4 regions of the Paenibacillus sp. FSL R5-0475 genome follow, and region 1 is predicted to be linked to each of the others. Evidence: predicted binding sites of a transcription regulator. Region 1 holds the regulator's gene; each other region holds the start of a gene.
What was found. The regulator Rex, encoded in region 1, represses fermentation and respiration genes when NADH is low (regulators of the CRP and FNR family bind a similar motif). The targets are predictions, from matches to a motif close to TTGTGAAATATTTCACAA.
Positions count from the first base shown of each region.

Region 2: adhE (bifunctional acetaldehyde-CoA/alcohol dehydrogenase) is a predicted target of Rex. The motif match lies at 4,878-4,895, and genes of this name have one in related genera.
Region 3: MKX41_RS08805 (cytochrome ubiquinol oxidase subunit I) is a predicted target of Rex. The motif match lies at 1,843-1,860, and genes of this name have one in related genera.
Region 4: MKX41_RS28050 (flavocytochrome c) is a predicted target of Rex. The motif match lies at 4,869-4,886, and genes of this name have one in related genera.

Region 1 is NZ_JBBORK010000001.1:3,353,581-3,361,566, reverse strand. Features, by position in the region: gene dinG (ATP-dependent DNA helicase DinG) at 1-1,707, shown strand, start outside; gene MKX41_RS15050 (redox-sensing transcriptional repressor Rex) at 1,839-2,492, shown strand; gene MKX41_RS15045 (amidohydrolase) at 2,479-3,780, shown strand; gene MKX41_RS15040 (cell wall elongation regulator TseB-like domain-containing protein) at 3,950-4,468, shown strand; gene MKX41_RS15035 (hypothetical protein) at 4,877-5,419, shown strand; gene MKX41_RS15030 (AAA family ATPase) at 5,412-6,914, shown strand; gene MKX41_RS15025 (3-hydroxyacyl-CoA dehydrogenase family protein) at 7,048-7,920, shown strand; gene MKX41_RS15020 (acetate/propionate family kinase) at 7,917-7,986, shown strand, end outside.
Region 2 is NZ_JBBORK010000001.1:3,629,920-3,637,905, forward strand. Features, by position in the region: gene pflB (formate C-acetyltransferase) at 1-1,929, opposite strand, end outside; gene adhE (bifunctional acetaldehyde-CoA/alcohol dehydrogenase) at 2,182-4,803, opposite strand; gene MKX41_RS16375 (ABC transporter substrate-binding protein) at 5,204-6,667, opposite strand; gene MKX41_RS16380 (carbohydrate ABC transporter permease) at 6,800-7,672, opposite strand; gene MKX41_RS16385 (carbohydrate ABC transporter permease) at 7,674-7,986, opposite strand, start outside.
Region 3 is NZ_JBBORK010000001.1:2,016,219-2,024,204, forward strand. Features, by position in the region: gene MKX41_RS08795 (hypothetical protein) at 1-570, shown strand, start outside; gene MKX41_RS08800 (GNAT family N-acetyltransferase) at 633-1,484, shown strand; gene MKX41_RS08805 (cytochrome ubiquinol oxidase subunit I) at 2,025-3,389, shown strand; gene MKX41_RS08810 (cytochrome d ubiquinol oxidase subunit II) at 3,386-4,402, shown strand; gene cydD (thiol reductant ABC exporter subunit CydD) at 4,504-6,303, shown strand; gene cydC (thiol reductant ABC exporter subunit CydC) at 6,300-7,986, shown strand, end outside.
Region 4 is NZ_JBBORK010000001.1:6,260,217-6,268,202, forward strand. Features, by position in the region: gene MKX41_RS28035 (sirohydrochlorin chelatase) at 1-11, shown strand, start outside; gene MKX41_RS28040 (diacylglycerol kinase) at 241-1,131, shown strand; gene rlmD (23S rRNA (uracil(1939)-C(5))-methyltransferase RlmD) at 1,222-2,721, shown strand; gene MKX41_RS28050 (flavocytochrome c) at 2,977-4,767, opposite strand; gene MKX41_RS28055 (sensor histidine kinase) at 5,040-6,626, shown strand; gene MKX41_RS28060 (response regulator transcription factor) at 6,601-7,383, shown strand; gene MKX41_RS28065 (DUF4855 domain-containing protein) at 7,787-7,986, shown strand, end outside.

The DNA.
Region 1 (7,986 bases):
ACACAAAGTGAATCAGGAGATGACGAAGAGCTCAATCTAAGTGGACGTGGCGGAGATTTTTGGGAGACGGTAGCAAGCGATACCGATTCTTGTCTGGGTCGCTCGTGTCCTTGGTTCCGTAAGTGTTATTATCATCGGGCTAAGCATGAAGCTGGTATTGCAGACGTGGTCATTACGAACCACTCTAAGCTTTTCGCAGATGTTAAGGCTGGGCATCAACTACTTCCGGCTTATGAACATCTTGTAATAGATGAGGCCCATCATCTGGAGGACGTGGCTGGCAAGCATTTAGGCATGCATATGAAGCATTTCACGGTGGCACATACACTATCGCGTCTTTATAAGGATAGTCGAAATGGCCAACTTCCTACACTTCGCCAAATGCTTCAGTCATCAGGCAGTGAGGAAGCTTCTGAATGGAGCGGAGTAATCGATAGAATCTATCCGGATCTTCTTACCGTAAAAGAAACCTGGGATCTGCTTAGTGATAAACTATTCAGCCTCTTGCCGGAACGCAGCGATGCAGCGGCGGGAGAAGCCGGCCAGTTAGTCATGCGGCTACTTCCTACCCGTAAACCGAAAGATTGGGATGAATTGGTTGCTCTAGAGAATACTATGAATCTGACATTAAGCGAAATTATCCGTAAAGGTGATAAAATGCTTAATGAGATGCGAGATCAAGAAGGTCAATCTTCCTCAGATAGCCTAGTTACCGATATTAGCGGCTTATTTAAGGATTTAGCTTCTATACGTGAGCAAGTACGGTTTTTTATGGGATTAAATGATGAGAATGTAGTATATTGGCTGGAGGCGAATGGAAATTATCGCAGTAAATCGCTACAGCTGTATGCCGTTCCTGTTGATGTTAGTACTCAGCTTAAGGAGCTGTTTTTCGACAAGAAGAAAAGTATCGTACTAACTTCGGCGACACTCTCTGTCGATAAATCTTTCCAGTTTATGATTGATAATCTCGGACTTAATGAAGCTGCGGAAGAGGGGCGTCTGATGACATCACTCCTGCCTTCTCCCTTTAAGTATCGGGAGCAGGCGCTGTTAGTTATTCCGCGGGATTTCCCAAGTGTGAAGGGGAGTGTAGGCGATGCCCGATTTGTCGATACACTCGTACAGTCACTAGCAGAAGCAGCTATTACAACACGTGGGCGGATGCTTGTCCTGTTTACTTCTTACAAGATGCTACGCCAGGTTTACGATCCTCTGAAAGAGGCTCTAGCCTCACAAGAGATCACGGTGTTAGGTCAAGGCGTGGAGGGGGGCAGCCGTAGCAAGCTGATCCGCCGTTTTCAGGACAGTGCAGCTTCTGTACTGTTAGGAACAAGCAGCTTTTGGGAGGGTGTAGATATTCCAGGTGAAGCATTAACATGCTTGGCCATCGTGAGACTCCCATTTCAACCGCCAAACCACCCCCTAGCGGAAGCGAAGTCTGAGTTATTACAAGCCCAGAAAAAGAATCCGTTCATGAAGTTGTCTGTTCCTCAGGCGGTTATTCGCTTCAAGCAAGGATTTGGGAGGCTGGTACGGACAGCGCAAGATCGGGGTATTGTTATTGTGTATGACACAAGGGTGATCGAATCTCACTATGGGAAGTATTTCCTCTATTCGTTGCCTGGCCCGAAAATGGAGCATATGCTTACGGATCAAATGGTTCCTCGTATAGCGGAGTGGTTGGAAGACGGAGGCGTTTCTTGAAAAGAACGTCATCGATCTTATTAATCTCTCTACAAGGAAGGGCGGTATAAGAATACCGCTCTTCCTTGAGACGAGGTGCAGATATTTCGATAGGATTTGAACAGAATATCACTTAAATTAGGAGGTAAATTATGAAATCGGATAAAATATCAGAAGCCGTTGTTCGCAGACTTCCTGTGTACTTGCGTTTCTTGAATGATCTCCAGAAACGTGAAATATTAACCGTTTCCTCACAAGAACTAGGACAAAAACTTGATTTGAATCCTGCTCAAATTCGTAAAGATTTAGCTTATTTTGGAGACTTTGGTAGAAAAGGTATCGGGTATGACGTAACTTATCTTATTGAAAAAATCCGTCATATTCTGAAGCTGGATCAACAATTGAATGTGGCTTTAGTAGGTGCCGGTAACCTTGGACATGCATTATCTAATTACAATGCTTATCTGAAAGATACTATGAAGATTACCGCTATATTTGACTCCTATGCACCTAAGGTAGGGCGGAAAATCAACTCTCTTACCGTTCAGCCGATGGAGGAGCTTGGTCAGACGGTTCGTGAGCAAGGTATTCGAATTGGGATCATTACTGTGCCTGATTCAGAAGCGCAGAATGTAGCAGATATTCTCATTGAGTCTGGCATTGAGGCGATTTTGAATTTTGCACCAGTGATTCTAAAAACACCATCGAATATCCGGGTTCATGCTGCCGATTTTACAACGGATTTGCAAAGCCTTGCTTATTATTTGAAAGATGGAAAGGAAGAAACCGGAAATGAAGAGCAGTAAAACGATTATTAAGGGCGGGCGTTTTCTTATTCCGGGAACGGATGAGCCGGTTCTGAATGGATATATGACTATTGAAGATGATTTGATCACTTACATAGGAAAAGAAGAGCCTTTAATGGAAGATGATGTGCAAGTTGTTGATGGCAGTCGTCTGCTGTTTATGCCAGGTCTGGTAAACACACATGGCCATGCGGCAATGTCATTGCTTCGTGGTTATGGAGATGATTTGGCACTTCAGGTGTGGCTTCAAGAGAAGATGTGGCCGATGGAAGCGAAATTCACTGGAGAAGATGTATACTGGGGAACCTCCTTGTCGGTACTGGAAATGCTAAAAGGTGGTACTACAACCTTCTTGGATATGTATGATCATATGGATCGAGTAGCAGAGGTAGTCGAATTATCAGGCATTCGTTCTGTACTGATGAGAGGCGTAATCGGATTATGCCCAGAGGAAGTACAAAATCACAAGCTTGCGGAAGCGATTTCTTTTGCACGAAATTGGCATGGTAAGGCTGGCGGCAGAATTACGACGATGATCTCGCCACACGCCCCATATACTTGCCCACCGGACTTCTTTGTTAAGTTTGTACAAGCGGCACATGATTTGGATTTACCGATGCATACCCATATGTCCGAGACCAAACGCGAAGTGGAGCAGAATGTGGTGGATTACGGACTTCGGCCTGTAGCGCATTTAGAGAAGCTTGGAATGTTCACTCGTCCGTCTATTGTTGCTCATGGCGTTCATTTGAATGATGAAGAGATCGAGATACTGGCTCGTCATGATGTAGGCGTGTCTCATAACCCAGGAAGTAATCTGAAACTGGCTAGTGGAGTGGCTCGGGTTACGGATCTTCTAAAGGCTGGTGTGAAGGTGTCACTGGGTACAGATGGTGCGGCAAGCAATAATAACCTGGATATGTTTGAAGAGATGCGTCTTGCAGCCCTCATCCATAAAGGTGTAAGTGGTGATCCGACGGCTGTTCCAGCTCCGGAAGCGCTGCGTATAGCTACAGAGTATGGCGCAAAGTCTATCTTTTTAAATGATGTGGGTAGACTCGCTGTTGGCATGAAAGCGGACTTTATCGCGATTGATATAGACCAGCCGCATTTGCTACCACATACAGATCTGTTGTCTCATGCTGTATACTCTGCCAGTGCCAAGGATGTTGAGCATGTATGGGTGAATGGTAAACAGGTTGTAAAACACGGAGAATGTGTAACGCTAGATGAGGAAGCAATCCGTCGTAAGGCGCAAGAATCATTTGATGGACTGCTTAAACGGTAGTCTAAGATCATAACGAATAACTGAAAGGCTGTGACTTTCTGCGATTGCAAAGTTACAGCCTTTTGTGTTTCTGATCATTAGATCATTGAATTGGATATGAAACTTTGGATAAACACACAGGTGTGTTATATAATCAAAAAAGATATATTACTAGAAAGGGAGCTGTACCTTGAAGAAAAGGAAAAAATGGATCCTCCTGGGGTCAGTTCTGATTCTGCTCCTTCTGTTTGGACTTATCCAGTTCTATGCTTATATTATGAAAGATCAATGGAACGAGCGAGATATCGCTAAGGATGTCGCTAAAACCAGTGCTGGTCTGACAGAGGTAACCAAAGCGCAGAAATCCGTGTGGGATGAAAATGCGGTGTACTGGGTCTTAACAGGGAAGAATGAAGCCGGGACCGAGTTGATGGTTTGGGTACGTTTTACTGTAGACGGGAAGTTTGCTGAAGGAACCGACGCAGTATATGCTGAAGAACTAAGTAAAGGGACCTCTGAAGCGAAAATGCGTAGCCTTATAAAAGCCGATCTTCCGGACATCAGCATTGAGCGGTTGTTGCCAGGAGTATATAACGGGGAGTATGCTTGGCAGCTTTTTTATAAACAAAGCGGTCGATATTATTATCAATTTTATCGGTTCTCGGATGGGGCTCGAATGGGTGAAGGTTACAGTTTACCTAGCCGCTAAATTAAACAAAGGCATTATAAGAGAAACAAGCGGACCATTTATGGTTCGCTTGTTTTTTAAAATGACATATTATTTGATATACTATTAGTACACGAATTGTGATATACTATAAGAGTGGATTTATATATTGGGATTTAAAGATTCATACGAAAAAAGGTCTGTTATTTTAAGAGTAACAGCCCTTTTTTTGTCGAATTAAATCAATAAATTAAATAAAATGGAAAGAATTAAAAAATAAAATTTTAAATATCTTCACATTTTTTTTCAATATAGTATATACACCTGTGATATACTACTGTTTGTAATTAGAACAGTGTTAGTAGAACGTCAGGCTCTGGTGAGCTCTTAGCAGCTATGACTTTGGATCATTCTGTTTACATTTTTTCATCTTTGAGAGGAGGACGTTTCTTGAAATTACGTCTTGTACCTGTACTGATAACGTCTCTACTGTCGGCTATGCTATTATTCGGAGGATTCTTTTTATATCGTCAGTTTGCTTTACAGGAACCGCTCCAAAAGATTGTAACCGGATTTGAGGGAGTAAATACTTCACATATTAGTATTAACCGCGATGAGGTCACTTTGAAACTTGATTTGCAGCCGGGCACGAATTTACGTGATCTAGTATCGTATGTATCCAAAGAAGGAAAATCAGTGATTGAAGGACGTAAACTTAAACTCGATGTGGAGCAAAATTCAAGTGAACTATTGGATGATTACTGGGATAAAGCGATGTTCTCTGTAGCTGAAGCCATGGAGAGCCGTAAATATACGATTATACCTACAGAACTTGATAGATTGAAACAGCAAAATACGGAATTTAAAGATGTGATAGCATCTACTGATATCGACGACAACAATGTGTACGTAAGCTTGAGTAATGGAAAAGAAAGCAAATTTATTATTTTGCCGCGAAAACCTGCGACCTTGGGGGTATGGAATAATGCCTAAGTACCTTAAAGAAATTTTACTCGGATTTATTCCTGTGCTGTTTATTTTCATGGCTTTTTTAGGTATTAATATATTCCCGATTGTTATAGCAGCTGGAATGCTTACTGCATTACTTATAATTGCTCATTTGCGTGGCGGGCTTACGGTGAACGCTGGTGCGGGGAAGAAACGCCAGAAGGAAGGGCCTTCAAAGCTCACTTTTGAAGAAATTGGTGGGCAAGACAATGCGAAGCAAGAGCTTCGTGAGGCACTCGATTTTTTGATCCGGCACGAGGAGATTAGTAAATTTGGGATTCGTCCTTTGAAAGGGATTCTGCTCACTGGCCCTCCAGGAACAGGTAAGACCCTTATGGCCAGAGCAGCAGCGCATTATACAAACTCCGTATTCGTAGCTGCATCAGGTAGTGAATTTGTAGAAATGTATGTTGGTGTCGGGGCTGGTCGGATCCGCGATTTGTTCAAGGATGCTCGTAACCGTGCTGTTAAGGAGAACAAACAAAGTGCCATTATTTTTATTGATGAAATTGACGTAATTGGCGGTAAGCGCGAAGGCGGTCAGCAACGTGAATATGATCAGACCTTAAATCAGCTATTGACCGAGATGGATGGTATTTATAATAACGAAACTCCGCGTATTTTGCTGGTAGCTGCAACAAACCGGAAAGAAATGCTTGATTCAGCATTGTTACGTCCTGGACGCTTCGACCGTCATATTCAAGTGGACATGCCTGACAAAAAGGGCCGCAAATCGATTCTCGAATTGCATGCGAAGAATAAGCCTCTTCATACAGAGGTGAGTCTCGACAAAATCGCTGAAGAAGCCTATGGCTTTTCCGGTGCTCAGCTTGAAAGTGTCATGAATGAGGCTGCGATTTATATGATGCGTGAGGACTTGACGAAAGTTGAGCAGCGGCATCTGTCGATGGCGATTGACAAGGTAATGATGGGTGAAAAAACGGATAGAGAAACAAATCATGAAGAGAAAAAGAGAGTCGCCATTCATGAATTGGGACATGCCATCATGGCAGAGCTCCTTCGTCCCGGAAGCGTTAGTCAGGTTACGCTGACTCCGCGTGGGCAAGCCCTTGGTTATGTGCGACATAATCCTCAGCAAGAGCAGTATTTGTACACCAAAGATTATCTCGAAGATCAGATTATGATTGCACTTGGTGGAGCAGCTGCTGAAGAAATGTATTATGGTGGACGAAGCACAGGTTCACGCGGTGATTTCGATCAGGCGCTGAATATTGTGGAAACGATGATGAAGTCAGGTTTAACTTCGCTGGGTATCGCTAAGCTGGAAATGGTTACCACTGAAGAGCTTATGAAGGAAAATAGTAAGATATTGGATGAGCTGATGACACGCACTCGTGAGCACCTTGAAAAGCAACGAAATGTATTTGATTACTCTCTTGACATTTTAATGAAGGAAGAAGTACTCTCTGGAGAGCAATTTCGATGTCAATTTCGTGACAGCGTCCTTTTACCAGCATAAATATTTATGCTGGTTATTTTTTTTTACTTTTCAGGCATGCTAAGATATCATTATATGTCGGGCTTTATAAATTTTTGCGACAGACAAGGTACAATACAAAAGTATAGATACCTGAAAGGATGGAGACTTTTTTATGAATTTCAAAAAAATAGGTGTCATCGGCGGTGGCACAATGGGACAAGGTATTGCTGAAATGTTAGCAGCCAAAGGCCTGGATGTATTACTAGTGGAGAAAACCGCGGAGAAACTGGACTACTCTTACGAAATGATCGAGACAAGTCTAGATAAGCAACTGGAGAAATGGGCGATCACTCAAGCTGAGAAGAAGCTGATTCTTAGCCGCATTCAAAAAGTGACACATTTCGCGGAGCTCAGCTCTTGTGACATGGTTATCGAAACCATTGTTGAGGATTTGGAAGAAAAGAAAAAGATTTTGAATCAATTGGATCAAGTATGCCCGAACCACATTATTCTTGCCAGCAATACATCAACACTTAGCTTGACTGAACTTGCAAGTTCTACGATGTATCCGGAACGCGTGATCGGAATGCATTTCATATATCCTGTAGCTAAAGTGGATCTTGTAGAAATCGTACGTGGTCTGAAAACATCAGATGCTACTTTTGAAGATACAAAATCCTTTGTTGATGAGATTGTTGAGAAAAAAGGTGTAATGATTTATGAATCCCCAGGATTTGTAACATCACGCCTCATTTGCTTGTTTATCAATGAAGCTATGCATGTACTGCAAGAAGGCGTTGCCTCCGCACAGGATATTGACGATGCTATGCGTATTGGTTATCAATTCCAATATGGACCGCTTGAAATGGCTGACAGATTTGGCCTGGATTCGGTACTTGCGGCACTCGAAAATATGTTCCGTGAATACGGAGAACTGAAATACCGTCCTTCTACAATTCTTAAGAAGATGGTACGTGCAGGACAACTGGGTATGAAATCAGGAGAAGGCTTCTTCAAGTACGACAAGGATGGTGACCGTGTATGAATATTTTAGTTATTAACTCAGGTAGTTCTTCTTTGAAATATCAGCTGTATAACATGACCGATGAAT
Region 2 (7,986 bases), 280 kb from region 1:
AGCACCTTTCTTGTCGCGTCCGTGCATTGGGTTAGCACCTGGTGCGAATGGTTCGCCTTTTTTACGTCCGTCAGGTGTTGTACCTGTCTTCTTACCGTACACTACATTCGAAGTAATGGTCAATACCGATTGAGTCGGTACAGCATCACGATATGTTTTGTGTTTACGGATCATAGACATGAAGGTTTCAACCAATTCTACTGCGATGTTGTCTACAGCATCGTCATTGTTACCGTAGCAAGGGAATTCGCCTTCAGTTTCGAAGTCAATTGCAATACCTTGTTCGTTACGGATTGGTTTAACCTTCGCGTATTTAATCGCACTCAGTGAGTCTGCTGCAACGGACAGACCAGCGATACCGCAAGCCATTGTACGCAGAATGTCGCGATCATGCAGTGCCATTTCGATACGTTCGTAAGAATATTTGTCATGCATATAGTGAATGATGTTCAAAGTGTTAACATAAGTCTTAGCCAACCACTCCATCATCGGTTTGAAGCGTTTCATTACTTCGTCATAATCTAGATATTCAGAAGTGATAGCTGGGAATTCCGGTCCAACTTGTGCTCCGGATTTTTCGTCTTTACCACCATTAATAGCATACAGCAAAGCTTTTGCCAGGTTGGCACGAGCGCCGAAGAACTGCATTTGTTTACCGATACGCATTGGAGATACGCAGCAAGCAATCGCATAATCTTCACCCCAGTATGGACGCATTAGATCGTCATTTTCATACTGAATTGCACTAGTTTCGATAGAAACCTTAGCACAATATTTTTTGAAACCTTCAGGCAATCTTTCGGACCAAAGTACAGTTAAGTTTGGTTCCGGAGCTGGACCCAAGTTGTACAGGGTGTTCAGGAAACGGAAGCTGTTCTTGGTAACACGAGTGGTTCCATCTTCAGCCATACCACCGATGGATTCAGTTACCCAAGTAGGGTCGCCGGAGAACAGGTCATTATAGTCAGGTGTACGCAAGAATTTCACGATACGCAGTTTCATTACGAAATGATCGACAATTTCTTGTACTTGTTCTTCAGTCAAAGTACCTTCTTCAATATCGCGTTCTGCATAAATGTCTAGGAAGGAAGAAACACGTCCCAGGGACATCGCTGCACCATTTTGTTCTTTAACTGCTGCCAGATATCCAAAGTATACCCATTGAGTAGCTTCTTTGAAGTTCATCGCTGGTTTGGAAATATCCATGCCGTGAGCAGCTGCCATTTCTTTCAATTCGCCCAGTGCACGAATTTGCTCGGACAGTTCTTCACGTAAACGAATTACTTCTTCTGTCATGGAATCAACTTCAAGCTCAGCTAGTTGTTGCTTTTTGTCTTTAATCAAGAAATCAATACCGTACAGAGCAATGCGGCGGTAGTCGCCGATAATACGTCCACGGCCGTAAGCATCAGGAAGACCTGTGATAACGCCGGATTTACGTACTGCTCTCATGTCTGGTGTATATGCATCAAATACGCCTTGGTTATGCGTTTTGCGAATGTTCGTGAACATGTCAACGATGTTTTGTGGAAGCTCGAAGCCATAAGCCTTCGTAGCATCAACCATCATCTTGATCCCGCCGAATGGCTGAATGGAACGTCTGAAAGGAGCATCAGTCTGCACGCCTACAATTTGTTCCTTGTCCTTGTCAATGTAGCCTGGAGCATGTGAAGTGATTGTGGAGACAGTATCTAGGGAAACATCCCATACGCCGCCTCTTTCTCTTTCTTCCTTGCTCAGCTGGGAAATAATCTTCCACAGTTCAGTTGTGTTACTAGTAGGACCTACGAGGAACTCTTCGTTACCTTCATAAGGCTTAATGTTACTAGCGATAAAGTTGTTAACGTCAACTTTCTTGGACCATTTACCTTTTGTAAAACTTCTCCAACCGGATTTCACTTCATTTACTTCTTTTTCAATCACCGACATGCTAAATCCCTCCATCTATATTTATTATATTTGTAGAGATCGCGGGCTTGAAGGTTGATCCCGTGTCTCGTGATCCCCAAAAGATGTGGTTGTTCCAAATTTCACAATCAACATTTCATATGTGGGATCGTTGTTTATATAAACATTCTAGTTTATTTTCTATAAAAACACTGTGACAAATATCACCTTTCGAGTGATATTTGTCACCTTTATCTAAGTCCACAACTATCCTATTCTCTATATAACCATTTATTAATTATCAAATCTTCCGTAGAACGCATTACGGTATACATCAGCAAGCTCAGAAACCAGTGGCAGCTTAGGATTGGCAGTTGTACATTGATCTTCAAACGCACGGTCAGCCAAGTAATCTACGCGGGATTCGAAGTCCTTAGGATCAAAGCCCAGTTGTTGGAACGATTCTTCGATGCCCAATTTTTTATTCATATCGCGAATAGCATTGATCAGGCTAGTTACACCTTCTTCAGTTGTGCGAGCTGGCAATCCCAGAATACGGGCAATTTCAGCATAACGCTCATCAGCTACGAAGTGCGAATATTTAGGGAACGAAGCGAACTTCGTAGGTTTTTTAGCATTGTAACGGATAACGTGTGGCATAAGGATCGCGTTAGTACGACCATGAGCAGTGTGGTACTGTCCGCCCCATTTATGCGCCAAACTGTGGTTAATACCCAAGAATGCATTGGCAAAGGCCATACCAGCAAGTGTTGATGCGTTATGCATTTTCTCACGTGCTACTCTGTCGCCTTCCAGCGCCGATTTTTCAAGGTATTGGAATACCAGTTGGATCGCTTTAATAGCTAGACCATCAGTATAGTCACTCGCCATAACCGATACATAAGCTTCGATAGCATGTGTCAATACGTCCATACCTGTATCAGCAACAGCAGTTTTTGGCAAGCTGTATACGAACTCTGGATCAATGATAGCCACATCTGGAGTTAACTCGTAGTCAGCCAAAGGATATTTAGTGTGCTGTTCAGTTGTTTTATCGGTAATAACTGCGAAAGATGTTACTTCCGAACCTGTACCCGAAGTTGTTGGAATCGCTACAAACTTAGCTTTGTTACCAAGTTTAGGGAATTTGTATACCCGTTTACGGATATCCATGAATTTTTGTTTCAGACCATTAAAGTCTGCGTCTGGATGTTCATAGAATAACCACATTCCTTTTGCAGCATCCATTGGGGAGCCGCCGCCAAGTGCGATAATGCAGTCCGGTTGGAATCTGTTCATCATTGCAGTACCTTTTTCAACTGTAGTTGTCGATGGATCTGGTTCAACTTCAGAGAACACTTCGATAGCTACAGGAGTTTGACGTTGACGCAGGTAATGTTCAACTCTTTCAACATATCCAAGCTTAACCATCATTGGGTCAGTGATAATTGCGACACGTGTGATATCAGGCATTTTGGTCAGGTACTGAGTAGCGCCTTTTTCGAAATAGATCTTGTCAGGTACTTTAAACCATTGCATATTCACGGTACGACGATTCACCCTTTTCACGTTGATCAAATTGATTGCTGTAACGTTTTGCGACACGGAGTTACGACCATAAGATCCGCAGCCCAGAGTCAACGAAGGGATATTAGTGTTATAGATATCGCCGATCGCACCATGTGTGGAAGGCGAGTTAACGAGAATACGTCCTGTTTGCAGACGGTTAGAGAACTTCATGATTACTTCTTCGTTGTTGGAGTGGATAGCCGAGCTATGTCCCATACCACCAAATTCAACAATTTGAGCTGCGCGTTCGATACCTTGATCTGCATTCTTAACTTTGTAGCAAGCAAGAACCGGGCTTAATTTTTCAGCGGAAAGTGGATATTTAGTGCCTACACCTTCAAGTTCTGCTACCAGAATCTTTGTGCCGGCAGGGACTTGAATGCCACACATTTCAGCAATTTTCACTGCGGATTGACCTACGATTGCTGGGTTAACCGCACATTTATCTACGTTCATTGCTCCACTAGTCAGTTTGGCAGCTTCTTCTTTATTCACAAAGTAGCAGCCATTAGCAATCATCTTTTTCTTCACTTGATCGAAGATTGGTTCTTCGATAATAACAGCTTGCTCGGAAGCACAGATCATACCATTATCAAATGTTTTAGAAAGAATGATGTCCGTTACGGCTTGATCAATATCCGCGCTCTTTTCAATGAAAGCAGGTACGTTACCAGGGCCTACGCCAAGTGCTGGTTTACCACAGCTGTAAGCTGCTTTTACCATTGCAGAACCACCAGTTGCCAAGATAAGAGCAACGTCTGGGTTGTTCATCAATGCGTTTGTCTTGTCCATTGTTGGCATTTCAATCCATTGGATACAGTTCTCAGGAGCGCCAGCTTTCACGGCAGCATCATGAAGAATTTTTGCAGCAGCTGCACTACACTCTTGCGCAGATGGGTGGAAACCGAATATAATAGGGTTCCGTGTCTTAATCGAAATCAACGCTTTAAACATCGTGGTGGATGTAGGGTTGGTTACCGGTGTGATACCCATAACAATTCCGACGGGTTCAGCAATTTTTTGGAAGCTATCATAAGCGTTGTCTTCAATAACGCCTACTGTTTTATCGTATTTAATTCCGTGCCAGATATATTCAGTTGAGAAGATGTTCTTCGTAATTTTGTCTTCGTATACGCCGCGTCCAGTTTCTTCTACGGCCAATTTTGCGAGGTACATATGTTTGTCGAGTCCAGCCAACGCCATTGCATGAACGATTGTGTCAACTTGCTCTTGGTCTAGCGCCATGAACGCCTCATGCGCTTTTTTTGCTTTATCCACTAAATTCTGAATATACTCTTCAGCGGTAACTTGTTTAACTTGGGCGGCGACTTCGTTCTTAACTGCCATCTCCCTCGTCCTCCTGTCAATTTTTAGTTGTTTTTCTCTACACATTTATCTTATCACATGATTTCCACCTTGTATAGTGAAATCTTTCACAAAGTATAAAGTTTTTTTGATTTGTTTTCAAAGCGCTTTCATTCGATCATATTATAGTCTTTTTACCATATTATGTGCTATAAAAACCTTTAAATCTTAGAATTATACTTTAATAAGCAAAATTTCAGCTCCTTTTTATTCCATATATCTAAAATCAGTACACAAAAATGTATTCTCTTCATCACAGTCAATTACGATTTCTCTACACTGTAATAATTTCCAAATGATTATCACTATTTCTGAAGATTTATAAATTTATAAATCTTCAGAACAAAAAACCGACCCCAAAGGGGCCGGTTTTTGCATTAGACTATTCCGCTTTAATCGTATCAAAGAATTTCTCTTGCACTGTTTTAGCTGCTGCTTCTAACTGGCTCTTGGAATCCGTTCCTTTTTTGGAGAACAGCTCTTGAATAACATTGGACATGGTTGCGTAATAGTCCTGTGTGTTGTATTGAGCTTCAGGTTTACCATCCAAAAGTCCCATAATGTCAGGGCTATATTGGTATACATTTGTGTACTTGTCATAAACCGCTTTGATCTTCTTACCAAACTCAGAATCAGCTGAGTAGTAGTCTAAGAGCGGCGGGATAAAGTATTTGCCATCGGTTGTACGTTGTTGAAGAATTGCATCCAGTGCTTCCAAACCTTTGTCAGAGAAATAATCAAAAGTAATGTAGCGGAATGCCATTTCTTGTTCATCTGGCGTAGCATTTGGATTGATTACTAGATAGTCACCACCAAGTACCCCTGTGTGTTTTCCGCCTTTTTCCATAGCTGGCATAGGATACGTAAGCACATCCTCAGGTTTCAGTCCACCTTGGTTCAATGCTTGCTCGATAACGCCATCAGATCCGGCCATTACCATTGCTGTACGACTTTGTTGGAACGCACCTACAGCATCGCCCCAACCAAGTGCCCAGTCCTGAGGAATCGCGTTAGCTTCCCATCTAAGTTTCTTGTAGAAATCCAGTGCTTTAACGCCAGCATCGGAATTAAATGTAGCTATAACCTTACCGCCTTCAATCTTTTGAATCTCTCCGCCAGCTTCAAACAGGAAGTTGGTCCAGTTCCAACCTGATTCGTTCCCCTTACCCATTGGAGCAATACCGGAAATACCTTTTTTGGCATCAGCTACACCTTTAGCCGTATTCAGCATATCATCCCAAGTCCAATCCATAGGTGGAATGGCTACGCCTTTTTCATCCAGCATTTTTTTGTTGATCATAGTGGTTGTTACATAACCTTTTTGTGTTACTCCGAAAACTTTGCCGTCGATAATAAATTGATTTTGAAGCACGGTGTTAATTTGATCTTTAAATTCATATTTGTTCCACAGATCTGTGATGTCAGCAACCCAGCCCTTTTCAACCAGGAATTTAGCTTCTGTAGCAAAAGTATTAAAGAAGGTTGGTGCTTCATTCGCAGCCATTTTGATTCCTATTTCACTTACATTGTACTGCCAGTCGTCTTTAACGATTTCTACGTTCGGATATACCTCTTGGAAACGTTTGATTTTGTCGTCTTCCTGTGCTCTTATTTCAGTCAGGTCAGGTGTTGGATAGTGAATCTTGATCGTCACTTTTCTTTGAGTAATGTCATCCACTGGTGCATCCGTAGCGGTTGCTGTATTATCCGTTACCGCATTTGTTGGCGCAGCAGATGCTTCCCCGCCTTTGTTCCCCGCTGTGTTTCCGTTATTGTTGCCGCTGCAAGCAGATAGCAACGATCCGGCTACAAGTACGCTTAGTAGAACGCTAGAGTACTTACGCATTGAAACTCCCCTTTTCAATTCATAATTATCTTACATATCGATCATAAATTAGAAACCGTTTACAAACGAGGTGCATTTATATTCCTTTCATGTGCATGTTTACGATCCGTGGATAAATTCGTCGATAATTGCTTATCCTTTCACTGCCGACAAAGCAACCCCACGCATAATGAATTTCTGGAAAATCAAGAAGACAATGATTGGAGGCAAGGATACTATAAACAGGATTGCAAATTTAATATTAGTATTGAGTGCCTTCACATTAATAACGTATTTATAAATGGCTGTCGCAAGCGTGTATTTCTCTTCACTGTGCATAACCAGAGATGGCCAGAACCAGTCATTCCATGCAGTAGAAAAGATAAAGATCGCTAATGTAGCAAAAATCGGAATGGATAGTGGCACGGCAATGGAGAAAAAGCTTCTCGGCTCAGAGGCCCCATCAATTCGTGCTGCTTCAAAGATTTCTGGATGAATCCCGTCAAAAAAGTTCTTTAACAATAGAAAGTAGAACGTGTTCGCTCCCGCTGGCAACCAGAAGGCCGCATACTGATTCAGCAATCCGAGCTCTTTCAAATTGACAAAGTTCGGGATCATGTAACTGGTCGCCGGAATAAACAATGTCATCAGGAAGAAGAAGTAAATAGCTCTTTTGTAAGGAACATTCATACGAGAAATACTAAAAGCCGACATTCCCAATACGACAAGCGTCACGACCATATTCCCTAAAAAGATATAAATGGTGTTTCTAAGGAACATGGGTAGATCAATGTAATTCATCGCATCTTTAAGATTACTGAAGTGCCATTCCTGAGGGAAAAAATGCGGCGGGAATGAATTCACCTCTTGATTCGACTTCAACCCGTTGAATAACGTCATACAAATAGGGTATAGCATGCTAAAAACCATAACCAAAATGACTACGCACATCAAGCCATAAACAATCTTATTACTTGTTTTTTTCAAATCGTGTTCTGAAAGAATTCCTCTATCTGCGCTTTTCATCTTAGTAGTCCTCCTTGTTAAGCTTGAACTGTAAAATGCCCAAACCACCTAGGACAATGAACATTAACATGCCAAGCGCAGTAGCTGTTCCATAATCGAGTCTTGTAAATGCATATTTCACGATCAACAGCGCATAGGTAAGCGTAGTATTATTTGGACCGCCATCAAGCAGCGCCATCTGTGACTGATACCCTTGTGAAGTACCAATAATTTGCAGGATCAGCATCAAAAAGATTAAATTACGCAGTGAAGGCAATGTGATGTACTTTATACGTGCCCATATACCTGCTCCATCAATCTCAGCGGCTTCATAC
Region 3 (7,986 bases), 1.3 Mb from region 1:
CCGGAACGTACGATGATTTTCGCTTTTGTGACAGGCCATTTTAGATTACCTGATTTCAAAGGATCTTCTCAGGCGACTTCCACTTGGATGGAGGGGCATCGAGAGCTCTGGGATGGCAAGAAAGGCCATATAAAAGCTGTAGCTGGAATTACGGTTGAGCATTTAGGCAGTATGGAGTGGAAGGACGATGATACGGGTCACTATAGACCAACTGGAAAAATAAGTACAGAATATACCTATGCGGGCAATGAAATGATGGCGGCCATTTGGCTGAAGGCTATTGAAAACACCGACGGCACACGTACTGTATTATTACGTGGACATAACAAGTTTGAGTTTGGAGAGAGTCAGCCTTTATTTGAAGCAGGGATACCGGTGATTGGCTTCATTCCAATGCCCGACTATCTGCTCGTGGATAGTGAAGATAGAGAGATGGGCAAATTTGATGCAAAGCTCATGAATACACAAATTATATCGTTACTGAAGGCGGTCAAGATAGTGGACGGAACGGAGACGACTAAGCTTGGAAAGTCAGATGGGTATTCTTTTTTCTATGGCCGTACTAAATGATGAATTGGAGATTGGCTGATGATTAAGAACTTAGTACCAAAAGAAAAGGAGAAAAAAACTACATGTTGATCAAAAGTGTTAAGGATCTTGAATTACAAGAGTTTACAACTTGCTTTAACGAAGCCTTCTCCGATTATGTAATTCCATTTCATGTTTCTTCGGAGTATTTAGCTGATAAATTTGCAGGTGCGGGAGTAAATTATCAGATGTCGTTTGGTGCTTTTGATCAAGAGAAGCTGGTTGCATTTGTTATGCATGGCATCGGGGATCGTAACGGCGAAAGTACTGCATTTAATACTGGTACAGGAGTCGTTCCTTTATATAGAGGGAGACGGCTAGTCGAACAAATTTATCGTCATGCTCTTCCCATCCTTAAAGAAGCTCATATTCAAAAGTGTTTGCTTGAAGTGATTCAAACGAATGATAAAGCTATAAAAGCGTATACCGCCATAGGATTTCAAATTCATAGAGAATTGGCTTGTTTCAAGGGGCGTATTGATGTCACCCTTCCGGACGATCATAGACATACATTCATTACTATGGTTCGACTGGAAGAATTCGATTGGACATCGGTACATTCTTATTGGAATTTTGAACCTTCTTGGGAACAATCTGTTCATGCAATTTTACGAAATCCGCATTTATACGATGTGGTCACGATAAGGGAAGAGAATAAGATTTGTGGATACGCGGTAATAAAATCGGCCAACGGAGCAGTTGTACAGTTCGGTATTTTGCGAGAAGAAAGAAACCAGGGATTTGGGCGTTCCTTATTTCATTGGATGGGAGAGAGACATTCTATCATCACCGTCAATAATGTAGACAAAAGAGATACAAATTCTATACGTTTCCTTCAAAGTGTTGGTCTTGACGTATACATCGAGCAATATGAAATGGAGAAAGATTTGTCATGACGAAGATGACATTAGCTTTAATTCAAAAACACTGATGATTTGAGTCAGTGTTTTTTTTGTTGCAGAAGGGGGTATATATTAGAGGTTAAAATGAGGAAATATTGTTTTTTTCTAACATCGAAGTAGGAGGAGACTTGTGAAATCATATATACGCTATTGAATCAATAGCTCTTTTGGGTTCTTTTTATGTTATTCACTGAGTTGTCAGAAAGATTTGACCCTTTCTTGAACATTTAGGGATTAAGAGATATCTGTGATTGAATTACTTGCAATTTAAGATAAGATGATTTTAATCATTAGGTCACGTTATTAATTTGACTGCTCAGTATCAGGTAAATCAGGCTCGCCAACTCTTGCTTTGTGAAATTTTTCTCTTTTTACATAGCAAAGAACGAGGAACGTCATACTAAAACGAACAGGCAACGATGTCGCTGAGCCCTGCTAAACCTGATATTGAATGCAGCCCCAGAATTAGCCGGCCTAATCATAAGCATCAAGTTATGACGAAAAATGAACAGCGTTTGAAGGGAGCAGTAAAGAATGGCAATTGATACGGTGCTATGGAGCAGGCTGGTGACAGGCTTGACTCTCGGGTTCCACGTTATTTTTGCGACGATTGGCGTCGGTATACCGCTAATGATCGCTATTGCAGAGTTCATCGGGATCCGCAAAAAGGATCCCCATTATACACTTATGGCAAAGAGATGGTCTCGGGGATTTGTCATTTCTGTAGCGGTTGGTGTCGTGACCGGTACAGCCATATCACTACAATTAGCCCTGGTATGGCCGAATTTTATGAAACTGGCTGGGAATGTTATTGCACTTCCGTTATTCATGGAAGTGTTCGCGTTCTTTTTTGAGGCCATCTTCCTGGGCATTTATTTGTATACGTGGGATCGGTTTAAAAATCCGTATATCCATTGGCTGTTGACGATTCCGATTGTCGCCGGGGCAGGCATGTCTGCCGTTTTTATTACGACGGTGAACGGATTCATGAACCAGCCTGGAGGCTTTGTCATGGAAGCGGGCCAATTCACAGCGATTGACCCGGTGCAAGCGATGCTGAATACGGCGACGTTCTCCAAGGTATTCCATGTATTAAGCTCGGCCTATTTGACAGGAGCTGCCTTGTTAGCCGGGATTGCAGCCTTTGCGATGCTGAGAAAAGGAGTGTCCGCATACCACAAAAAATCCTTGAATCTCATGATGGCGGTCGTTTTGCTGTTCAGCTTGCTGAACACATTAGCTGGTGATGTGTCCGCCAAGTTTTTGGCCGAGCATCAGCCAGAGAAGCTTGCAGCGGCAGAGTGGCATTTTGAGACGGGTAGCGGTGTGGACTTGGTTCTAATGGGATGGCTGAATGCAGAGCATGAAGTGATAGGGGCTCTTCATTTGCCGAAAGTGCTCAGCTTCCTGGCCTTTGGAGACTTTAATGCGGAGGTAACGGGGCTGGAGGAATTCCCCAAGGAAGAATGGCCACCGCTTCTTGTTCACTACCTGTTTGATTTAATGGCTGGAATCGGATTTGCTCTGCTCGCGATTTCGGTCCTGTACTTCCTGTTTGTGTTCTGGAAAAAACGCAATGTGCTTAACAAGTGGATGCTTGGCATCATCGCACTGATCGCACCGCTCGCGTTTCTAGCTGTAGAGCTGGGCTGGTTTTATGCAGAGGTTGGGCGACAGCCGTGGATTATCCGTGGATATATGCGTGTAGAGGAGGCTGCCACGACTTCACCGAATGTAAGAATTATATTCTTCGCCTTATTGCTCTTGTACATCGTACTCGGCAGTATGTGTGTAATCGTGCTAAGACGTTTGTTCAACAATAATCCGGCAGAAGTTGAGATGGAGAAATGGATGAAGGAACATCCTAATCAATCTGTGGAAAAGGGGGGCACTGAATGATGAGTTACGAAATAATTGGCATCTCGGTGCTCTGGCTGTTCTTGTACGGCTATTTAATTATAGCTTCCATTGATTTCGGAGCGGGATTCTTCGCCTTTTATGCCCGTTTGACGAAGCAGGATCATCTCATTAATCGTCTGATTTCCCGATATTTATCACCCGTATGGGAGATTACAAATGTATTTTTTATCTTTTTCTATATTGGCATCGTCGGATTTTTTCCGGACACAGCCTATTATTATGGCTCCGCGCTGCTTGTTCCGGGAAGTATTGCAGTTATTCTTCTTGCGATTCGCGGTTCGTTCTACGCTTTTGAAAATTATGGTTCCAAGAAAAATATAGTATATCTTTTTTTGTACGGAGCTACAGGTCTGCTTATTCCGGCTTCGTTGTCAGTGGCACTTACTTTGTCTGAAGGCGGCTTTATTGTAAAGCAGGCTGAGACGGTTTCTTTGGATTACTGGGCGCTGTTTACCAATCCGTTATCGTGGAGCATCGTTGGACTGGCAATCGTGTCCGTTTTGTTCATAAGCGGCTCATTTCTGACTTTTTACGCATCTCGTGCAGAGGATCATTCCGCGTTGAAGCTGATGCGGAACTACGCCCTGTTTTGGAGCACACCGACGATAATTCTCGCACTGACAGCATTTATCTATTTGGGTCAACACAATGAGCGGCATTTTCAAAATATGATGGATTTATGGTGGCTCTTGGCACTTTCCGTTGCTTTCTTCATGATCGCGATGTGGCTCTTATATAACGGACGCCGTTACGGATTAGCTTTCATATGCATCATGCTGCAATTTTTCTGTGCCTTTTTCGCTTATGGGATTGGGCAATACCCTTATATTCTCGATCCGTATATCACGATTCAGAGCAGTGCAACTTCACCAGCAATGGGCTTAGCGTTAGTTGTTGTGTTTATCGGCGGTCTGTGCCTGTTGATCCCATCCCTTATTCTGGTCTTCAAGCTCTTCCTATTTGATGCGGATTATGTAAAAGGGAAAAAATAAAGCTAATTGATCCATTACGGTGTGTTTGAGGTTTCTCTATAAGCCTATATATAAAGGAGGTGTGATCTGTGCCGAGGAAATCCAGTCTGATTTCTCAACAAATGTCTTCACAAAGAAAAAATATGGCCCTCCTCGCGATCCTTTCGCTCGCGCTTGGTACTGCTATTGTGAGTCAGGCTGGACTGCTTGCTGAAGCAGTCCAACGGATTTTTGTGGAGAGAGCTTCATTTTCATCGGTAATCGTGTTGCTCGGCATTCTTCTGGCTGTTATGGCTGCACGCACACTGTTGTCATATGGAAACGGTAAAGTTGGCTTGCACATGGCTGCCACCGCCAAGACAAATATGCGCGCTGCCGTGCTGCAAAACTTGACCCATGCTTCCATGCCTTCCACCCTTCGTGGACAGACGGGAGGCAAGGTCAGTATTGCTCTTGATGCTGTGGATGAGGCTGATAGTTATTTCAGTCAATACATGCCGCGAATGATGGAAGCTGCTATCATCCCGATTCTGATTTTGGTCGTTACATTTATCCAACATGCCAACACAGGTTTCATTCTATTGTTTACAGCTCCTTTTATCCCACTGTTCATGATTTTGGTAGGACTGAAAACGAAGAACAAATCCGAAGAAAAATATGCGCAGCTGGCCGAGTTTTCAGGTACGTTTCTGGATTCTCTTCAAGGGCTGGTGACGTTAAAAATATTTGGACGAGCACACCGTCAGCAACAGAAAATTGAACACAGTAGCCTTAGTTACCGTGATGCCACAATGGGCATTTTGAAGATTGCGTTTACGAATACCTTCATGCTGGAATCGATCGTGATGCTAAGCATTGGCATTGTCGCTCTTGAACTGGCCATCCAATTGCTTGTTTTCAAATCTATGACGTTCCACACCGCCTTTCTCGTGTTGTTGCTCGTTCCCGAGTTTTACAACCTGTTAAAGAATACGGGAACGGCCTTTCACAGTGGCCGGACAAGTATGGGTGCGGTTCGTAAGGTGGAACAGATGCTTGAAGAACCGGCAGGGGAGAGCAGGGACGCGAATAGCATTGAAGGAGCATTAACAACCGATGGAATTAACGAGATCGACAGCATGGATAGGGTCGACAGGGGAAGCAAATTAGAAATTGGAAATTCCAATGATCTTTCAGTACCGCCATCCATGGAAATAGATCATCTTCAGTTTCAATATGCTCCAGATTCATTCAAGCTTGAGACGGGTCGGATCCAGTTTAAACCGGGAGAACATATTGCGATTGTAGGTAAAAGTGGTTCCGGTAAAACGACTTTGCTCCATCTCATTGCCGGTCTGCTGAAACCAGAATCTGGAACGCTTCTGGTGAATGGAAGTCCACTCTCGCAATACGATGAAACCGAATGGTTCGAACATGTTAGCTACATTACACAGCATCCGTATATTTTTGCAGGCACATTTTCTGAAAATATTGCGATTGGTGCTCGTGGGAGCATCTCCAGGGCAGAAATTGAGCGGGCGGGGGAGGAAGCAGGACTCACTGCGCTTACAGCCCAATTGGAGCATGGATTTGATACCTTTGTTGGTGAAGGAGGCAGGGGACTGTCTGGTGGGGAAAAGCAGCGGCTTGCCTTAGCACGCGCTTTTTTGAAGCGTCCTGCTATCATTTTGTTTGATGAACCCACAGTTGGACTGGATTTGCACACCGAGCGGGTACTGCAACGCTCCATAGCCAAACTGGCAAAAACGGCTACGATGATTACGGTGGCTCACCGATTATATACGATTCAACAAGCCGACAAGATTTTGTTTATGGACAATGGAGTGTTGGTGGACTCCGGACGGCATGAAGAGCTTCTGGGGCGCCTGCCTCAATATGCCGAGATGATTGATGTAGAGCGGAAAGGGGGGATATCCTCATGAATGAACTGGCCGTTCTGTCAAAGGCGATGATTCAGGAGCGTAAGGATATCATTCTTTCGATTTTGGGTGGATTTATCGCCGGCATAGCCGGTGTGGCACTCTTTTCTGCGAGCGGGTATCTAATTTCGCAAACGGTATTTGCGCCACCGCTTTATACTTTAATTGTACTCACCTCGATGGTCAAACTGCTTGGTCTGCTTCGGGCGGCGAGTCGTTATGGAGAACGCTTATATTCTCACCGGGCGACATTCTCCATGCTTAGCCGTTTACGTACATCCTTTTTTGCCAAGCTTATTCCTTTAACGCCTGGTATATTGAACAAAAATCGAAGCGGGGATTTGCTTGCGCGGATCGTTGGGGATGTCGAAAGTTTACAAAATTATTTCTTGCGAGTCGCTTATCCTCCGATCATGGTCGTTATGGTGTTTTTGGCTACGGTGCTGTTTACTTCTACCTTTTCGATCTGGATTGCCGTTTTGTTTGTACTAGGTATGCTGATAACGGCATTCGTTGTACCGGGAATTGTGTTACTCGGGCAGCGGAGAATACATGGACGCGTTCGTGAGCAGAGGGCGCAGCTATCTACGGAAGTTACCGAAGTGTTGTACGGTTTCCGGGATTTGAAAGTATACGGTCAATTGGCACAACGGGAGGAACAGCTTCAGCACGCTTCCGCTGTATTGGCAACTGAACAGCAACGAGCAGCCGGGCACTTGTTGCGCGGGCAATCGATGCACACTTTTGTTACGTTTCTCGTTTCCTGGGGAGTGCTGACGCTCGGCGCCTATTTAATTATGGAAGGAGCGCTTGCAGGCGTATTTCTTGCCATGTTGGTTATGGCATCACAAACCGTATTTGAAGAAGCGACGGCTATGGCCACATTACCCGCGTATAAAGAGGACAGCGAACACGCAGCCAAACGACTGACGGAAACAGTTCAGACCTTTGATGAGCAGTCCTCGCAGCCAAGTGGCACATTGTCTGTTGATCATGCTGTTACGATGGAACTATCCGATGTTACGTTTCAATATGATGGGGAGTGGAGACCGGCGCTCAGGGATGTGTCCCTGCACATTATACCTGGCTCCAAAACGGCGATTGTCGGGCCGAGTGGGTCAGGAAAATCAACAATTATCGAATTGCTGCTCAAACTGCGAACACCAACGGCTGGAGATATACGATTAAACGGTACTTCGGTGAAGGAACTGGATGAGACGAGCATTTGGCAAACGGCTAATGTAGTGTTTCAGCAAAGTCATTTTTTCCGGGGAACGATCCGGGACAACCTGCTGCTGAATGGAGAAGAACATACTGACGAACAATTGTTGGATGTGCTAGCTAAAATGCAGCTGCCCGATACATCGTTGACCGATATGGTGTATGAAAAAGGAGAGAATCTGTCAGACGGCGAGAAGCAGCGGTTGGCTCTGGCGCGAGCGATGCTCCGCAAAGGACGGGTATGGCTTCTGGACGAACCAACTTCATCGCTGGATTATGTGACAGAGCATCACGTTTTGAAGCATCTCTACGCACAGGCGGCTAATGATACGCTTCTCTTGATTTGTCATCGGCTAACCGGATTGGAAGAGATGGACCGAATTGTGGTCATGGACCAAGGCAAGGTAGTCGAAACGGGTTCCTATTCGGAGTTGATGGGGCAAAAAGGCTATTTTTATGAGATGA
Region 4 (7,986 bases), 2.9 Mb from region 1:
TGAAACGATAAAGTACCTACCCTTGAGCACACTTAATCATAAAAAAAGTGCCCACATCCGTGGATAATACGGGATTTGTTGCATACACATATAAATAGTTGTTTTTCTCTAAACTCAGTGTCATTAATTGCTGTATAATGGAATATTTGCATGAAAGGGCCTTTAACATTGATTGTAGTGGTCCGAATTAGGTATAATCAATTAGGTTATTCTATTATAAAAACAGGTGGCGTTCCGGTAATGAAAACTGCGAGATTGATTTATAATCCCACTTCTGGACGGGAAGAAATGAAGAAGCGGCTCGCCGATATTTTGGACCGGCTGGATATTGGTGGCATTGAAGCTACCTGCCATGCAACAACCGGAGAAGGCGATGCTATGCTAGCTGCTGCAGATGCAGTAGAACGCGGTTATGATTTGATCATAGCAGCCGGTGGCGATGGCACTTTAAATGAGGTTATAAATGGTATGGCGGAGAAGCCTAATCTTCCCCCGCTCGGCGTTTTGCCGCTTGGTACTACTAATGATTTTGCACGTGCAATGGGGATCCCGAAGAACTGGGAAGATTCCTGTGATCTGATCATTCGCCAAGAGACACGTCCGATTGATATCGGTAAGGCAAATGACCGTTATTTTATTAATATAGCAGGCGGCGGTAGTCTAACCGAACTGACATATGAAGTTCCTAGTAAGCTGAAGACCATGATTGGGCAGCTTGCGTACTATTTAAAAGGTATTGAAAAAATGGTCAGCCTATCTCCTCAGGAACTAATCATTCGTGCCAATGGGCAGGAAGTTATTCATGATGAGTTTATGCTGTTCCTGATTGCAAATACGAATTCTGTTGGCGGCTTCGAAAAGCTTGCTCCCGGCGCTCGGATCGATGACGGTCTATTAGATGTTATAGCGGTTAAAAAATGCAACCTGGCAGAGTTTGTCCGTTTGGTCAGATTGGCTCTTCGTGGCGAACATTTGAATGATAAGAAGGTTATTTATTTCCGTACGGATGCGATGGATGTAATCTCTCCAGGACATGTCCAATTGAACTTGGATGGAGAACTGGGTGGAGAATTGCCAGGGCGATTCCGGATTTTGCCACAGCATTTGCGGATTTTTGCTGAAAATAACTAAGCTAAGAGCGATTGAAGATTATTGTGGGATATATAGTTATGATAAATGGGTTTATACAGCGATGATAATGAAAGAAGTGAACTATAAATAATGAGTAAACACCGCAGTGGACGCAGCACCAGCCGCCCAGTCGGCAAGGCGCCTGTCGCCGGACTGCCTGTGAATAAAAATGATGAGGTTATGCTCGATATTATCGGCATGACCCATGAAGGTGAAGGGGTAGGCCGCGTAGAAGGCTTTACCCTTTTTGTGCAGGGAGCTCTTCCCGGAGAGAAGGTCCGGGCAAAGGTGCTCAAGACCAAGAAGCAGTATGGCTACGCCAAGCTGCTGAATTTAGTAGAGGCGAGCAGCGCCCGCATCGCGGCGCCTTGCGAGATCTATGACCAATGCGGCGGCTGTCAGCTGCAGCATATGGACTATGCGGCACAGCTGGCGTGGAAACGGCAGCTGGTGGTGGACAACCTGGAGCGGATTGGGAAGCTCCGGGTGAGTGGTGGGGCTGCTGGCGGAGACACTGAGGCGGCTCAGACAGAGGGTATTCTCGTCCGCCCAACACTGGGCATGGACGAGCCTTGGCGATATCGCAACAAGGCTCAGGTGCCGATTGGCGTAACAGAAGGCGGCCTTGTGGGCGGCTTTTACGCGAGAGGAAGCCACCGGATCATCGATATGGAAACATGCTTGATTCAGCATGAAGATAACGATGACGTTGTGCGGAAGGTGAAAGAAATCGGACGGAAGCGCGGCATTACTGCTTACGACGAAGAATCCGGCAAAGGCTTACTGCGTCATGTCGTAGTAAAGAAAGCCTTCCGTACTGGTGAGATGATGGTCGTACTCGTCACTAATGGCGAACGTATCCCACATCTGGACGAATGGATCACTGAGATCTGCCGTGAAATCCCAGCTGTTACAAGCATCTGCCAGAACGTGAATACTAAACAGACGAACGTAATCTTCGGTGATACAACGCGTACCCTTTGGGGGAACGATGTTATTTACGATTATATCGGCGATGTGAAATTCGCGATTTCTGCCCGTTCTTTTTATCAGGTTAACCCGGCTCAAACTGAAGTTCTTTACGGTAAGACGGTGGAATATGCAGGACTTACGGGAAACGAGACTGTTATAGATGCTTATTGCGGTATCGGGACGATTTCATTGTTCCTTGCGCAGCATGCTAAGCAGGTCTACGGTGTAGAAATCGTACGTGAAGCGATTGAGGATGCTCGGGCGAATGCCACTTTGAACGGTATGGATAATGTAGTGTTTGAGGTAGGTGCATCTGAGGATGTGATCCCTAACTGGAAAGAGCAGGGGATTACGGCGGATATTATCGTGGTCGATCCTCCGCGAAAGGGCTGCGATCCGCGGTTGTTGGAGACGATTCTGGCGATGAAGCCGGAACGTGTGGTGTATGTATCGTGTAATCCATCGACACTGGCAAGGGACTTGCGGGTGCTCGAAGATGGCGGATATAAGACAGTGGAGGTGACTCCGGTGGACATGTTCCCGCATACGGTGCATGTAGAATCGGTAGCTTTGTTGGTGAGGAACCCTTGTCAAGTAGACACTAAATCATTGCTATAGTTTTAGTGATAGTACCAGAAAAGAAATGGGCAATTTTAATTCCACTAACGGAGAATGATAAAAGAGCCGCGAGTTAGACGAGCGTAGCCTCTAGGCTCCACCATAAAAAACCGCCCTGTTCGCAATGTTGCTTACAGGGCGGTTTACTATGTCATAGAGGGCAACTTGAAAGTTAGCAGTCAACCTGCACTCAACAAACTATCTTGCACGTTTTTAAGGCTAACTTATTAATAGAGCACTTACACAAACATAAGATTACTCTGCTACAACTTGTTTACCTGCAATCCGGCCGAACGTGAAGATATCAGCGATGGCATTACCGCCAAGACGGTTTGCACCATGAATGACCCCTGTTACTTCACCTGCAGCGAACAGCCCAGGGATGACTTCGCCTTTTTCATTCAATACGCGAGTCTTCTCGTCGATCACCAAGCCGCCCATTGTATGGTGAACGGATGGTACAGCTTTTTCAATGTAGTAAGGGCCTTTTTCAAGAGATTTCAATCCACCGCGATGTTTGAAATCAAGGTCTTTACCTGTTTTCGCATAATCATTTACTTTATTAATCGTTTCTTTCAAAGTGTTCACGTCAATTTTAAAGAAATCAGCCGCCTCTTCAATCGTATCGGCTTTAAAGAGCAAGCCTTGTTTAACGAGTTGATCGTATTCGTCTTTATGAACTTCGATCGTTTTACCAATATCCTCAATGCCTTGATTCCATAATTGATACGTATATCCGCCCGTTTGGGCAAGAATTGCTTTAGAAATAACGTCACGACGTTCTAATTCCTCAACGAAGCGCTTGCCTTCTTGGTTAATCAGGATCGCACCATCGAAGCGGGAGTCTGCAACCAGGGAAATAACACCTGTCTCAGGATTACAGATTGGATACGTTTGAATACTCTCCATGTTTGTCAGTTTGGCGCCAATCGTTTCTGCCATAACGATACCGTCACCTGTAGATCCTGGTGTATCGGTAGACATATATTTTTCATCCATTTTAGGATTATATTTTTTACGCATCTCTACATTGGATCCAAAACCACCGGTAGCGATGATGACGCCTTTGTTCGCATGGAATGTGATCTTGTCGCCAGTACCTGAAGTCGCAGTTACACCTGTTATTTTGCCGCTTTCGTCCTTCAGCAAGGTTTCGGCTTTCATATTCGTTTTGATCGTGATTTGATCAGCGTCTGTTTTGGCTTTTAACTTAGTAATCAATTCAACACCTGTATGACCTACAGGAATCAACGCACGTTTTCTGGAATGGCCTCCAAATTGGAACAGATGATCAGGTAAGAACTCTACCTTGATCTCATCGCGCAGCCATTCGGCAGATGATAGAGCATTGTCGGCAAGAATACGAACCATCTTTGGATCCCCGAGGTTGTCTCCGCCTTTCATCGTATCATTATAGAACAATTCAGCCGTGTCATCTGTGATGCCAAGAGCACGTTCAACCCAGTTGTCAGGCGCATTCATCTCACCACCGGAGATCAATGTGTTGCCGCCAACAGCTGGCATTTTCTCGAGCAGAACTACATTAGCTCCAGCGCTCTTCGCTTCGATAGCCGCACTAAAGCCAGCACCCCCGGCACCGATGACGACAACATCATAGGTTTGCTCGGCTTCTTCTTTGTCTTTGCTTCCACTGACTGCAGCGCCAGCGACAAGGGTAAGTCCAGACTTCGTAATTGCATCTTGAATGGCTTCGAGATATCCTTTGCTTGTAACCGTAGATCCGCTAATGGCATCAACTTTTGCGCTGTTAGTTGCCATGACATCTTGCTTGAGCTGCGTATAAACAGGTTCTGCAAGTACTTCATTTTCCTTATGCTCTGTTACTTTAATGTCAGTGATCTTGTTATCTAATAAGGAAACTTGTACTTTAATATCGCCATGTTTACCTTGCCCAACTCCTTCAAAGACTTGAACTCCGTTTGCATCTGCAGCGGGTGCTGCGTCTTTACCGCCGCAGGCAGCAAGCGTGAACATAAGACTGAGGACTAGTAGAATAGATAACAGCTTTTTCGTGTGAGTTCGCATAATATCTCCTTCATTCTGTTGTGAATTGGTTACATACACTAGGGAGAGGAAGATTTGCTAGGCAAATCCCTTATCTCTAGCCTAGACATGAATGTTATTTCATGTGAAAATATGCACAAGACCTATTATAGATTTAGTACAGCATTATGTATTTGCACAGATTAGCGTTTTTTTGTCTTTTTCGGGCATGTAAGAAACGGATATTGTGAAGGGCTATGATTACAATGAAATCAATTCACTTAAAAATTACGTTAATCGCAGGAGGCTGCTTCTTGCTGCTGTTCGTTGCATTGCTTGTAACAATATATTTGGAGATGAACCATACGGTTGTCCCTTTGAATAAGAACTTAACGCAGCAAGTGGTTAATGCACGCAGCGACCAGATCGATTATTGGTTTAATCAGCGCATTGGAGAGATAGACATGCTTGCTTCTCTAGCTTCGGACCATCAGTGGACACGAGATGAATTGCTGCAAGAGATCGATAAGTTCGAGGCGAAGAAGCAAGTAGAGTACGAATCCATACGCGTGGTGGATATTCACGGAAATTCCTGGTCAGCAAGGGACAAGCCTTTTTCGATACTAAACCGACCCTACTATCGAAAACTGCTGAATTCAGATTCCAATTATGTGGTGAGCAATCCGATCGTATCCAAAGCGAATGCAGTTGAAATCGTCGTCATTCTCTATCGCGTGAATCCATCGGTGAATGATGAGGTAGCTTATATTGCCGCAGCCGTCTCCGTCAAGAAGATGAAGGAGATTGCTCAAGATGTAATGCTATATGACCAGTCAGGCCAGCTTATCATCGATTGCAGAGAGCTGGGTGAAGGAGATGGAGCGGAGGATGCAGCAGATAAGAAGAACATGAGTGTATTTGAGGCTCCAATTCAAAATGTGGAAGGCTGGAAGCTAGTACTCGAAGTACCGAATTCAAGTCTATCGCTAGCGGTGATCAAAACTCAGCGGACCGCATTGCTGGTAGGCGTTCTTATCGGTAGTGCGTTTATCGTCTTTCTGATGCTGCTTGCTTCTTCCATTATTCGTCCAATTCAGTCGCTTCGCCAGGTAATGGAAAATGTGCAGAACGGCAACCAAACCATACGAGCAGATGTTACGCGCTCGGATGAGATCGGCGATCTTGGGCGAAGCTTCAATGACATGCTTGTTCAATTATACGCTGTGGAGCAGGACCGAAAGGAGATGGAACTCAGACTGATTCATGAGCAGATCAAGCCGCACTTTTTATACAACACATTGGATACGATCCAGTGGATGGCAACGGAACATGGAGCAGACAATGTGGTGGAGATGGTGGAAGCGCTTAGCGCGTATTTCCGATTAGGGCTTGGCACAGGCAGTCCCTACATTCTGCTTGATCAGGAGTTGTACCATGTCGAGAGTTATCTTCATATTCAAGGCGTACGATATGAGGAGATTCTGGACTACGAGCTTCGATATGATGAAAAGCTTGCTCAGTGCCAAGTCGTTCGCTTCATGCTGCAGCCGTTGGTGGAAAATGCGATTTATCACGGGATTAAGCCACTTGGGGATCAAAAATGCAAAATTTCGATTACAGCATATAAACAGGTCGATTATTTGGTCATTAAGGTTGAAAATAATGGGGTTATGATTCCTGAAGAGAAGCTTGAACAGATGAATCAAGCCCTTCTTGATGATAAATATGATCGTTCTGCCACAGGCTTTGGGTTATACAGTGTAAACCATCGCATTCGACTAGCTTACGGAGTGCCATATGGCCTTGCAGTGAAGAGCGAAGATGGCATTACCGTTATGGTCATTCGAATACCTTTGGACGGGGAGTGGAATGAAGATGTGGAAGATTGTCATCGTCGATGATGAAACGATCATTCGCAAAGGCTTGCGACAATACATTGAGGAGAGTTCGTATCTTTTTGAAGTTGCAGGAGAAGCAAAAAGTGCAAACGAAGCATTGAATATGGTGGAGGAAGCCCCACCACATGTATGTCTTGTGGACATCAACATGCCGAATATGAATGGGCTCGATCTGATAAATATATTGCGCGAACGCTGTCCGTCGGTTCTGGTTGTCATCATCAGCGGCTACGATAACTTTGAATATGCGCGTCAAGCCGTGCAACTGCAAGCATTCGATTATGTATTGAAACCTGTGCCGAAGAGTGATCTGAACAAGCTGCTTCATCGGATCGATGAGCATCTTCAGGCAAAATATCCTTTGCATTCACATGAAAGCAGGGTGGATAAGGAGCTGGGGCTTCCCGGGTATACAGGGGATGGAACAGTGCTTATCCAAAAAGTGACCGAGTATATTGACAGTCATTATCAGGATCCGGAGCTGTCTATTACTCGAGTAGCAGCGCTATTTCATATCAACCAAACCTATCTTAGCAAGCGTATGAAGCAAGAAATCGGTGCTTCATTCCTTGACTATGTCACCGAGCTTCGGATATCGAAGGCGAAGGAGATTCTGGATGACGTAATGCCGAATATCAAAATCGGGGATCTGGCCGTGAAGGTAGGGTATAAGAGCCAGTACTATTTTAGTCGTGTGTTCAAAAATAGAGTCGGCTCAAGCCCCTTAGAGTACAAAAAGCATCCGTTCGGTTATGGATAGGGTATCAAGTTAGTAGAAACGCCGCAGCAATTAGGCGCCACCATATATAAACACGACGCAACCTCGAGGGGGTTGCGTTTTTTATTTGGCGGATTGCTTAGAGGACATTGATAGAAAATAGGTAGGACCTAAGGAGGTAAGCGCTATCTTTATACCTATAAAGACGCGACGTGAAGGCCTTCATGTCAACAAGTGTATACCCAATGTCATTAATTATCTATTTGAAAGAAAGGCCACTTTTCATAATGTTACTATAAGGACATTGACATATGTTATAAGCTTCTGTGACGTGTCGGAATCTCGGAAGGGAGGAAAGAGCATCGAGGTAAGCTGAAATGGAAGCGCATACCATTTAGGAGATTGATGTTTCTTGACTCAAGAATCAGAAGGGAGTTCGTACGATATGAAGAGGAGTAGACAATGGGTAGCTCTCGTCATGGTTGCGATCATGATCGTAACGATGATGCCGATCGCGCAAGCGGAAGAGGCGCTGCCGCCTACACAGACAGAGGAACAGACACCAGCGAACCCGCCGGGCGAAGCCGATCCGGTCGAGGTGACGAATCCATCAGACCTACCGGGAGCAGGTACGGAGGGTGTTAT